3 regions of the Arthrobacter sp. JDC6 genome follow, and region 3 is predicted to be linked to each of the others. Evidence: predicted binding sites of a transcription regulator. Region 3 holds the regulator's gene; each other region holds the start of a gene.
The links. The regulator LexA, encoded in region 3, represses DNA repair genes until DNA is damaged. The targets are predictions, from matches to a motif close to TCGAACANNTGTTCGA.

Region 1 (3,271 bases), 1.5 Mb from region 3:
GTCCGCGGTGGGCATGGGCAAGGAGACGCAGACCGAAGGGTAGGCCTGTTCGTAATCCCTGAAGGGGGACGTGGCAGCGAAGGCCGTCAGCACTTTCGCCTGCAGTCCGTGCTTGGACAGCCTGGCGCTCGCCTGCTGCCCGTAGATGCTCAGAACCTCGCGCAGGCCGGCGGCGGTGGTCACGGGAGTGGCGAAGGAACGGGAAAATATCAGCTGGTCGCGGCCGACGCGCTCCTCCTCCATGGGAATGCACGGGGTGCCGCGCAGTTCCAGGACGGTGCGCATCAGCACCACCGAAAACTTGTCCCTGATCGCCACCGGATCCGCCCGGACCAGGTCCAGCACGGTGAAGATGCCCAACACGTTGAGCCGCTTCATCAGCCGCCCGGCAATGCCCCACACCTCGTCCACCGGCAACCGGCCCATGAGGGCCTCGCGAACGTCGGCCGGGACCGACTCCCAGAGGCAGACCCCGCCAAAAGCGGCGTTGTTCTTGGCCCACTTGTTGCAGAGCTTTGCCAGGGTCTTGGTGGGGGCGATGCCCACGCAGACCGGCACCCCCACGTGCCGCCGCACGGCCTCTTTCATCCTGCGGCCCAGGGCCAGCAGCTCGTCGGGTTTTCCCTTCACGCCCAGGAACGCTTCGTCGATGCTGTACACCTCCAGCCACGCCGAGTACCTGCCCAGCAGCTCCATCACCCGGGAGCTGATGTCCCCGTAGAGCTCATAGTTGCTGGACTTCGCCACCAGGCCCCACTCCTTGGCCCGCGGCGCGAGCTTGAACCAGGGCTCGCCGGTGGCGATGCCCAGGGCCTTCGCCTCGGGGGAGCGGGTCACCGCGCAGCCGTCATTGTTGGACAGCACCACCAGCGGGCGGCCCTCCAGGGAGGGGTCGAAGGCGCGCTCCGCGGAGGCGTAGAAGCAGTTGACATCCACGTGGGCGATCTGCGGCATCCGCCGCATGAGCACCGGCTTAGGCATGCTGCTCCTCAAACATGGAATACCTCAGACATGGTGCAGGCACCTGGTGGCGACACCCCAGATGGTCAGCTCGGACAGGGCGGGGACGTGGATATCCGGATATTTGGGGTTCTCCGCCTGCAGCACCACGCCGGTGCCGGTGATGCGGAGGCGCTTAACCGTCAGCTCCCCGTCCAGCACCGCAATCACCACGCACCCGTCCTTCGGCTCCAGTGCCCGGTTCACGATCAGTTCGTCACCGTCGCTGATGCCGGCGCCCTCCATGGAGTCCCCGGTGACCCGGACCACGAAGGTGCTGGTGATGTCCTTGATGAGGTGCGCGTTCAAGTCGATCCGCCCGTCAAAGTAGTCCTGCGCAGGAGACGGAAACCCTGCCGCCACCGCCACGGGGGAGATCAGCACCGAGAACAACGAGGCGCCCGCATCTATCACGCGGGGACCGATAATAACGCCCACAACACACCCTTATTCGAATATATGTTCGATAGTTTCAGTGTAGACCCGGAGGCTGACAACGGCACCACCCCGGCCGTCCCTGGACAGCCCGCGGACCCGAAGCGGCCGCCCCGGCGGCGACGGTGCGCAAACCCCCACGTAGACTGGCATCATGCGGCTGGTAGCAAGCGATATTGACGGAACGATCCTTGGGCACGACGGAAAAATCAGCCCCCGCACCATCCGCGCCTTCCACGCCTGCCGCGATGCCGGCGTCGAGCTCGTGTTTGTCACGGGCCGTCCGCCGCGCTGGCTGCACCCCCTCGAGGAGCAGCTGGGCCACACGGGACGGGTGATCTGCTCCAACGGTGCCGTGGTCTGGGACCTGGAGACGGACCGCCTGGTCTCCGCCCGCACCCTGGCGATCCACACCGTCCTGGAGGTCCGCGGCATCATCAAGGCGCTCCGCCCCGCGGCCCTGTTCGCAGCGGAAACGCTCACCGGATTCCATCTGGAACCGGGCTTCATCGAAAACGAATCCAGCGAGCTGCTGGCCGAATTCACCCCGGCCCCGCTGAAGGACACGCTCACCAGTGACGATTCGGTGGTCAAATTCCTTGCCATCGTCCGCGACGGCACACCCGATGATTTCCTCGCCGAGGTGGCACCCGCCGTCGAGCACCTGGCCGCGACGACCCACTCCTCGCCCGGCGTTGCCATGCTGGAACTCTCCCTGCCGGGGGTCAACAAGGCCGTTACCCTGGCCGAGTACGCTTCGGGGCTGGGCATTGACGCCGCGGATGTGGTGGCCTTCGGCGACATGCCCAATGACATCGAGATGCTCCGGTGGGCGGGTCACGGCTATGCCATGGCCAGCGGCCATCCGGAGGCCATCCGCGCGGCGGGGCAGCGGGCACCGCATTTTGACGACGACGGCGTGGCCCAGGTTTTGGAGGCGCGGCTCGCCTCCCTGGGCGTCCAGTTTTCCTGACCGCAGCAGCCCCCCGTATTCACAGCTGCCGCTCACCTGGCGTTTACCTTCGCCCCCTAGCGTGAACCATGGAAAGCAGGCACTACTTACGCCGGCTCATAGGGGGCAACCATGGCAAGGAACGTCAAACAGCACATGGCCGACGGGCCGCACCGGCCAGCAACCCCGGCTCCGCACTGGAAGCAGCTGCGCCAGGGCGACCGGGTCCGCGTCCTGCTTTCGCCCGGTTTTGAGGCAGGCGGCGTGGTGGACACCATCACCGCCGACCACACGGCAGTCTGGGTCCACCTGGACGGCGGCCGCGGCCGGACGCTCCTGCACTGCGGCGACGGGGTGGACATTGTGCCATGCGGGGAAACCGACTGCGCTGACTGACCCGCCGGCCCCAACCCCGCGCGGCTCGGGTACGCTCACATTGTGACCCTGCCCTTTTTCGAGCACAAGGACGACGCCGGGCGGCAGCTACCCATCGCCATGGCCCACCGCGGGTTCTCGGCTGAGGGGCTGGAAAACTCGATGGCCGCGTTCCGCTCCGGCGTCGAACTGGGCTTCCGGTACCTGGAAACGGACGTGCACACCACGGCCGACGGCGTGCTGCTGCTCTTCCACGATGAAGCCCTGGACCGCCTGACCGACGGCAGCGGCCGCGTGGCGGACCTGCCGGCCGCGGACGTCGCCAAGGCCAGGATTAACGGCCGCGAGCCCATCCCCACGTTCGATGAATTGGTGACCCAGCTGCCACACGCCCGGCTGAACCTGGACGTCAAGGACTGGGGCTCCGTCCACAGCACGGCCGCCGCCATCGAGCGGCACCAAGTGCACCAGCGGGTGCTGGTCACCAGTTTTTCGGACCGTCGACGGCGG
Region 2 (3,271 bases), 860 kb from region 3:
AAAATCCTGTGGTACACGTTGTGGCGTTCCGCGCTTTCCACATCGATGTCAATGTCAGGGAGGGTGGCCCGGTCGTTGGAAAGGAAACGTTCAAAGATCAGGTCATGCTGGAGGGGATTCACATGGCTGACCTCGATCAGGTAGTTGACCAGGCTTGAGGCTCCTGAGCCCCTGGCGGCCGCCCGGACCCCCATGTCCTGGATCATGCGGGATACCTCCGCCACCGTCAGGAAATAGGCGGAGAAACCCAGGTTCCGGATGATGCCAAGCTCATGCTCCAGCCGGGACAGCATCTCCTGTTCGGGTTTTCCTGAGATCCCCGGGAAACGCCTGCCGATTCCCGCATGGCAGCGCTGGATCAGTTCGGCGTGCGGATCCTGGCTGATCCCAATAACCGATGCTTCCGGAACCACTGGCTGCTTCCACCCCATATCGGTGCTGGGGTCGATCCGGCAGAGGTCGGCGAGCGCCTCTGTTTGCGCCATCAGCTGTTTGAGGTCTGCTGCACCGTAACCGGCAGCGGAAATGATTTCCTTTCCCAGTCCCAGCATTTGTTCGGAGGTTTTCAGCCAGCCCTGCCCGGTGGGCTGCAGGAGCGGTTCACCTGCAAGTTCCGGAAGGGACTTCAGGGTCCGGGCAGAATCCAGGACGTCGGCGGTTGGTGCGCCGTCTGCGGCACAGTACCTGACGGCGTTGGTGAGGATGGCGGGTACGTGGTGTTCCTCTGCGAGCCTGAGCATGCGGACTGCATGTGCGGTGCTGAAGGGAGTCCCCGGAGCGCTGAGCTGGGAGACAATTTCCGCCACGACCGTTCCAGCGGGCATGGCATCCAGCCATTGCTTGAACAGGGTCCGTGGACGCAGGTAGCGCCGGCCACCCATGGCCCGTCCGACGTCGGAATCCGGTCCAATCAGGACGGTCAGCACCGGCTTGAGGGTCTGGGGGTCAAGGGTGCGGGAGGCGAGTTCGGCACGGGTGACCGCGGCGGGCACCGCTCCCCCGGCTTTCCCCGAGGTCCTGGCGTGGGCATCGGAAACCAGCCGGCACAGCGCACGGTACCCGGCACCGTTGTTGTGGCCGCGGGCCAGCACCACCACCCTGCCGGATACCTGTGTGCGGTGATCGCCGTCGTCGTCAAATACTGCAAGGTCCACCCCCACTATGGGGTCGATGCCCGCCGCCATGCAGGCCTTGAGGTGCTTGATGGTGCCGTACAGCCCGTCCCGGTCGGTGCAGGCAAGGGCCGTTGCGCCGTCGGCTGCGGCCGCCATTGCCAGCTCTTCAGGCCAGGAGACACCGTAGTGGGCACTAAATGCCGTGGAAACGTGGAGGTGGGTAAAGCTCATGGTGATGGGAGGTGGGGATTCATGCGGTTTTGGGGCGAAGGCCGTCATGGATCCGCAGCAGCCGCCAACGGCCACTGCGGATATGGCGGGTCAGGTCAAGGGTGAGGGGTTCGGCAACGGCAGGTTCTCCTGGCCCCATCGGGCGGGACGCCACTTTGGCAGGCAGTACCTGGACCCGCCAGATTTCGTGGTCCACCACGCCCGGTCCGCTTCCCAGCGGAGCCCGGGTATCCTCTGCCCACCATTGCCGGCGTTCATACCAGCGGACAGGTTCGGCACAGACGATGTATGACGTTCCTGCCCACGTCAGGGATTCCGGCTGCCCGGAAGCGGAGCACACCACGTCAACGGACTCGCTGAACATGCCCACGTGCGCCTCCCTGCAGCTGCAGATTTTGACCCTTATTCGAATATGTATTCGAACGAATCCAGTCTACGCCGGGGAGGCAGCAAAACATAGGCGGGGGTGGACGGAGCGTGCGGCAGGGAGCAGGATGATGGCATGAGTACCGATGACGCACTCCTGAAGCAGGCAAGCATCAAGACCCAGGACTCCACCCTGGTTGCACGGTTCGACATCGACGGCACCATTCCGGACTCCGGGGCCTATGTGGTGGGCCTGATGGGAGCCTCGCCGGATTATTCCATGCAACGACGGCTGTGCATTGAGTTCATGAACGGGGAGGCAATCGCCTGCTACTCGTTCAACCGGGACCAGGGAATCGAGGAAGACTACGACCTGTCGGGAGTGTCCCACTCGGACAACAGCATTACCGGGAGCTTTCCCGCGACGGCCTTGACCGGGCTGGGGCAGGGCCATGTCCTGTCAGCCTTCAGTGAGGCGGACGGCCGGGAGTTCCAGCACGGGGTGCCGGTGGAGGAAGCCCTTTAGGGCTCCTCCGCCAGCCCCCGGAACAGGTCAGCTGTTTTCTTTGTGGATCCGCAGTTCAAGTTCAATAAACGCGGAGATCATCGCCCGGTAGGTTGCTTCGACGATGTCCGGATCGATGTCCTTTTTCTCTGCGGCGGACCGGACGTGCTCGATGATCCGCTCCACCCGGCCCGGGGCACGCACCTCTGCGTCATCACCCTTGAGGGTCCCGGCGATCCTGATCAGCCGTTCGCGGCGGGCAATGAGGGTGACAATCTGTTCATCCACCTCATCAACGGCAACCCGAACGGCAGCGAGCTGTTCCTTGTCGGCCCGGGCATCCCTATCGTTTCCTTGAATTGTCGCCATCATCTGACAGTATCGAAGCATGGAGCCAAGAGTCGACTTTATCTCCCTCGGAGTCCGCAATGTTCAGGCATCCCGCGACTTCTACGTTGATGGCCTTGGCTGGCCGGTCCACCGTGAGGTTGCCGGGGAAGTGCTGTTCATCCAGGTGAACCACGGCCTGGTGCTGTCCCTGTGGGACGTCCGCCAAATGCAGGCCGAAGCGGGCACCAGCCCTCCCGCCGGCATCCCCTGCATCACCCTCAGCCACAACGTCGCCGGTCCCGGGGACGTGGACAGGGTCATGGAAGAGGCCGCGGAGGCCGGCGCTGACATCATTGCCGAGCCGGTCACCCAGCCGTGGGGCGGCTACACGGGCTATTTTGCCGACCCCGACGGGTTCCGCTGGGAAGTGGCGTACAACCCCACCTGGGCAGTGGACGACGCCGGCAGGGTCACCGTCTGATCCCCGGCCTCACCATGGGGTGCGGCTGCTGGAGCTGGGCTGAAAAACAGGGCTGGGAAAACAGGCCGCTAGAACAGGGCGCTGGAACAGGGCAGCTAGAACAGGGCTTCGACCGGGCGGATCAGTTCGGGGCCGTTGTTGCGGACATTGCCCACTTCCTTGCCCACCGACTCCACCCGCCAGTCGGCCGCGGCATTCTTGACGCCGGACCGCACCAGGTCCACGAGTCCGGCGGCGTCATCC
Region 3 (3,271 bases):
GCGAAGATTGCTGCGGAGGGGAAGTCGGTTCAGACGCTCTAGCTGGTCGTTCACCTGAACAGTTTAGTTGCCGCGGCAACTACCGGAAAATGTGACGGATTCTGTTCGCCACCGGCGTTGCTGTCCCGGTCATCTTTCTCAAAGGCCAACACCAGGTGCCGCTCAGTGCGTGGGGACGAACAGCTGCTGCCCCGGCAGCACAGCGGCGGCCGGAAGGTTGTTGAGCTGGACGATGTCCGCCACCACGTCCCGGGCATCGCGGTCCGGAGCAACAGCGCCTGCGATGCTCCACAACGACTGACCCGCCTGCACCGTCACGGTGACCGTCGGCGTCACGGCCAAATCCGCAGCTGAATCGGATGCCTTGGCCGGTGCGTTGAAAAGTCCGGACAGGGACAGCAGGAGTACCGCAAGGAGCACAAGCGGAACTCCGATCAGGACGATCCGCCCCCGGCGGGTCAGCCGCAGGGGCGCTGCTGACGGCGTCCGGCGCTGCGAGGGCTTCCGGGTCTGCAGGGAAACGCGGTGCGTAGGTGAAACCTGGTGAAGAGATAAAGCTGACATGAACTAAGCCCTCCTGGACCTGCCGTGCTGCCCGGGTGTCCGCCCGCTGCCGCCCTGCCGTTCACACCGTATCCGGAGCTTCTCCGGCCATGTTTTCGAACGGGGCAATCGCTGGTTAGAACACATGTTCGAACTTTGCTTGTTAAGTTTTAGCACCTATCAACGAACAATGTCGAGACTCGCTAGAACAAATGTTTGAAAAAGCAATGTGGCTGGCCTAGCTTTGAACCAAAGAACAACCACCACTGAAGTTGAACAGCAGGGTCTGACAATGACAGTGGGAGTCCTTCCGGCGGCGCTGTGGAACAGGCCGCAACGGAAGATCCGGCGGCAAGCGAAAGGCATTGGCGAATATGGCAGCAGCAGCCGCCGGGGGCAGGACCGCCCCGCAACCCAGGAAGACCGCCAAGGGCTTGACCCCCCGGCAGAAGAAGATCCTCGAGACCATCCAGCGCTCGGTCAATGACAACGGCTACCCGCCCTCCATGCGGGAGATCGGCGACACGGTTGGCCTGGCCAGCCTGTCCAGCGTGACCCACCAGCTCTCGCAGCTGGAGAAGCTGGGTTACCTGCGGCGCGACCCCAAACGGCCGCGGGCCATGGAGGTGCTGATGCCCCTCACGCTGGACAGCGGAAGCAATGCCGCCGGCGCCTCCCCCGCGCCGCAGGCCACGGGCGGCGGTGCCACGGTAACGGAGCTGCCCACCGCGCTGGATACGGCCATGGTTCCGCTGGTTGGCCGGATTGCTGCCGGCGGTCCCATCCTCGCTGAGCAGCTCGTGGAGGATGTCATGCCGCTCCCCCGCCAGCTGGTCGGCCAGGGCGAGCTCTTCATGCTTAGGGTGGCCGGCGACTCCATGGTGGATGCCGCCATCTGTGACGGTGACTGGGTGGTGGTGCGGCGCCAGGCGGACGCAGCCAACGGGGACATCGTTGCTGCCCTGCTGGATGACGAGGCAACCGTCAAGACATTCCGCCAGCGCGACGGCCACACCTGGCTGCTGCCCCAAAACACGCAGTACGAACCCATTCTGGGCGACCATGCCACCATCATGGGCAAGGTTGTCTCGGTCCTGCGTTCCCTCTGACCGGGTCTCCCGCGAAGGGACGGCCTGCCGGAAATTGCACGGCGGCTGCCCCCGCTGGCGTCGTTCGCCGGCCGGGCCCTACGTGGCCGCGTCCGCGCCCAGCCTGGCCAATGCCGCCAGCGCCTTGCTGCGGTCCGTGGTAGCCCAGAACGGCGGCAGAGCGCCGCGGAGGAATCCGGCGTAGCGCTCTGTTGCCAGCCGGGAATCCAGAACGGCCACCACTCCCTTGTCTCCCGTGGACCGGATCAGGCGGCCGGCACCCTGGGCCAGCCTGATGGCGGCATGCGTGGCCGAGACGGACATGAAGCCGTTTCCGCCGGCCTGGGCCACGGCACGCGAACGCGCGGTCATCAGCGGATCATCCGGCCTGGGGAACGGGATGCGGTCGATCACCACGAGGCGGCAGGAGCCTCCCGGAACGTCAACCCCCTGCCACAGGGACATAGTCCCGAAGAGGCAGGTGTCCGGTTCGTCGGCGAACTGCTTCACCAAAGCGGTCATGGTCGACTCGCCCTGGCAGAGGACAGTCACATCGAGCTTCGGCCGCAGGGCGTCGGCAGCCTCTTCGGCAGCCCGTCGGGATGAAAACAGGCAGAGGGCACCCCCGCCGGACGCTTTGATGAGCGCTTCCAGTTCCTCCAGCGCCTCCGGCGAAACGCCGCGGCCCGGCTTTGGCAGGTGGCCGGCCACGTAGAGGATGCCCTGTTTCGGGTAGTCGAAGGGCGAGCCGACATCCACACCCGTCCAGCTGGGTGCGCCGTCGCCGATAAGGCCCAGTCCCCCGGCCGCGGGTTCAAATGCCGAGCCAATGGCGAGGGTTGCGGACGTCAGCACGACGGTGTGCCCGGCGAAGAGTCCTTCCCGGAGCCTGCCTGCCACGGACAGCGGCGCGATGTTGACCAGGACCGGGGCATTGTCATCGGGCTGGGAATATCCCTGGCCGGGATCGAACGTGCCGGCCCGGGAAAACCACACGACCTCGCGGTTTTCACGGGCAGCAATAAGCCGCTCACACAATTCCAGGATGAGCATGAGGCGGGACCGGGCCAGCTGCCGGCCGCCGTCGGCCGTGGCGTTGCTGTCCCCCTTGGAATCGGACAACGCGGCCCGGCACGCCTCCCGCAACTGGTCCATGCAGTCCAGCTGTTCGTCGTTCAGCCCGTTGGGAAGCAGGCCGCTGGGCGCACCGGCGAGGGCCAGTTCAAGGTTTGCGGCTGCGGCGTTCAGCGCGTCCACCGTGATGGCGGTATGTTTGCGGGCGCCGGAAGCGGCAGCGTGGACCATGGCCACCGACAGCTGACCGGACACGGCTCCGGTGACCCGGTCCTGCAACTCGTGCGCTTCATCCACCACCACGACGTCGTACTCGGGCAGGACTGCAAGTCCTTCGAAGGCGCTGACGGCCAGCATGGCGTGATTCGTCACCACCACATCTGCCTCGGCTGCGTCCTGCCGGGCCAGCTCGCTGAAGCACTCGGCGGCCATGGGGCACTTTTGGGCCCCCAGGCACTCCATGGAAGTGACGGAGACCTGGCGCCAGGCACGGTCCGTCACACCAGGCAGGAGCTCATCCCGGTCGCCGGTGGCCGTCTTCTCCGCCCACTCGCGGAGCCGCACCA

Region 1: the regulator LexA is predicted to act here: its motif matches at 1,451-1,466, upstream of ACV095_RS20010 (LexA family protein).
Region 2: the regulator LexA is predicted to act here: its motif matches at 1,753-1,768, upstream of ACV095_RS09370 (DUF6504 family protein).

The regions. Positions count from the first base shown of each region.
Region 1 covers NZ_CM151278.1:4,311,339-4,314,609, reverse strand. Annotated here, with positions in the region: gene ACV095_RS20015 (Y-family DNA polymerase) at 1-981, opposite strand, end outside; gene ACV095_RS20010 (LexA family protein) at 1,006-1,437, opposite strand; gene ACV095_RS20005 (HAD family hydrolase) at 1,589-2,407, shown strand; gene ACV095_RS20000 (hypothetical protein) at 2,519-2,782, shown strand; gene ACV095_RS19995 (glycerophosphodiester phosphodiesterase family protein) at 2,825-3,271, shown strand, end outside.
Region 2 covers NZ_CM151278.1:1,992,760-1,996,030, reverse strand. Annotated here, with positions in the region: gene ACV095_RS09375 (DNA polymerase III subunit alpha) at 1-1,346, opposite strand, end outside; gene ACV095_RS09370 (DUF6504 family protein) at 1,366-1,716, opposite strand; gene ACV095_RS09365 (hypothetical protein) at 1,849-2,238, shown strand; gene ACV095_RS09360 (chorismate mutase) at 2,266-2,589, opposite strand; gene ACV095_RS09355 (VOC family protein) at 2,606-3,028, shown strand; gene ACV095_RS09350 (SOS response-associated peptidase) at 3,124-3,271, opposite strand, start outside.
Region 3 covers NZ_CM151278.1:2,855,238-2,858,508, forward strand. Annotated here, with positions in the region: gene ACV095_RS13270 (histidinol-phosphate transaminase) at 1-54, opposite strand, end outside; gene ACV095_RS13275 (LysM peptidoglycan-binding domain-containing protein) at 163-564, opposite strand; gene lexA (transcriptional repressor LexA) at 918-1,652, shown strand; gene ACV095_RS13285 (ATP-dependent DNA helicase) at 1,731-3,271, opposite strand, start outside.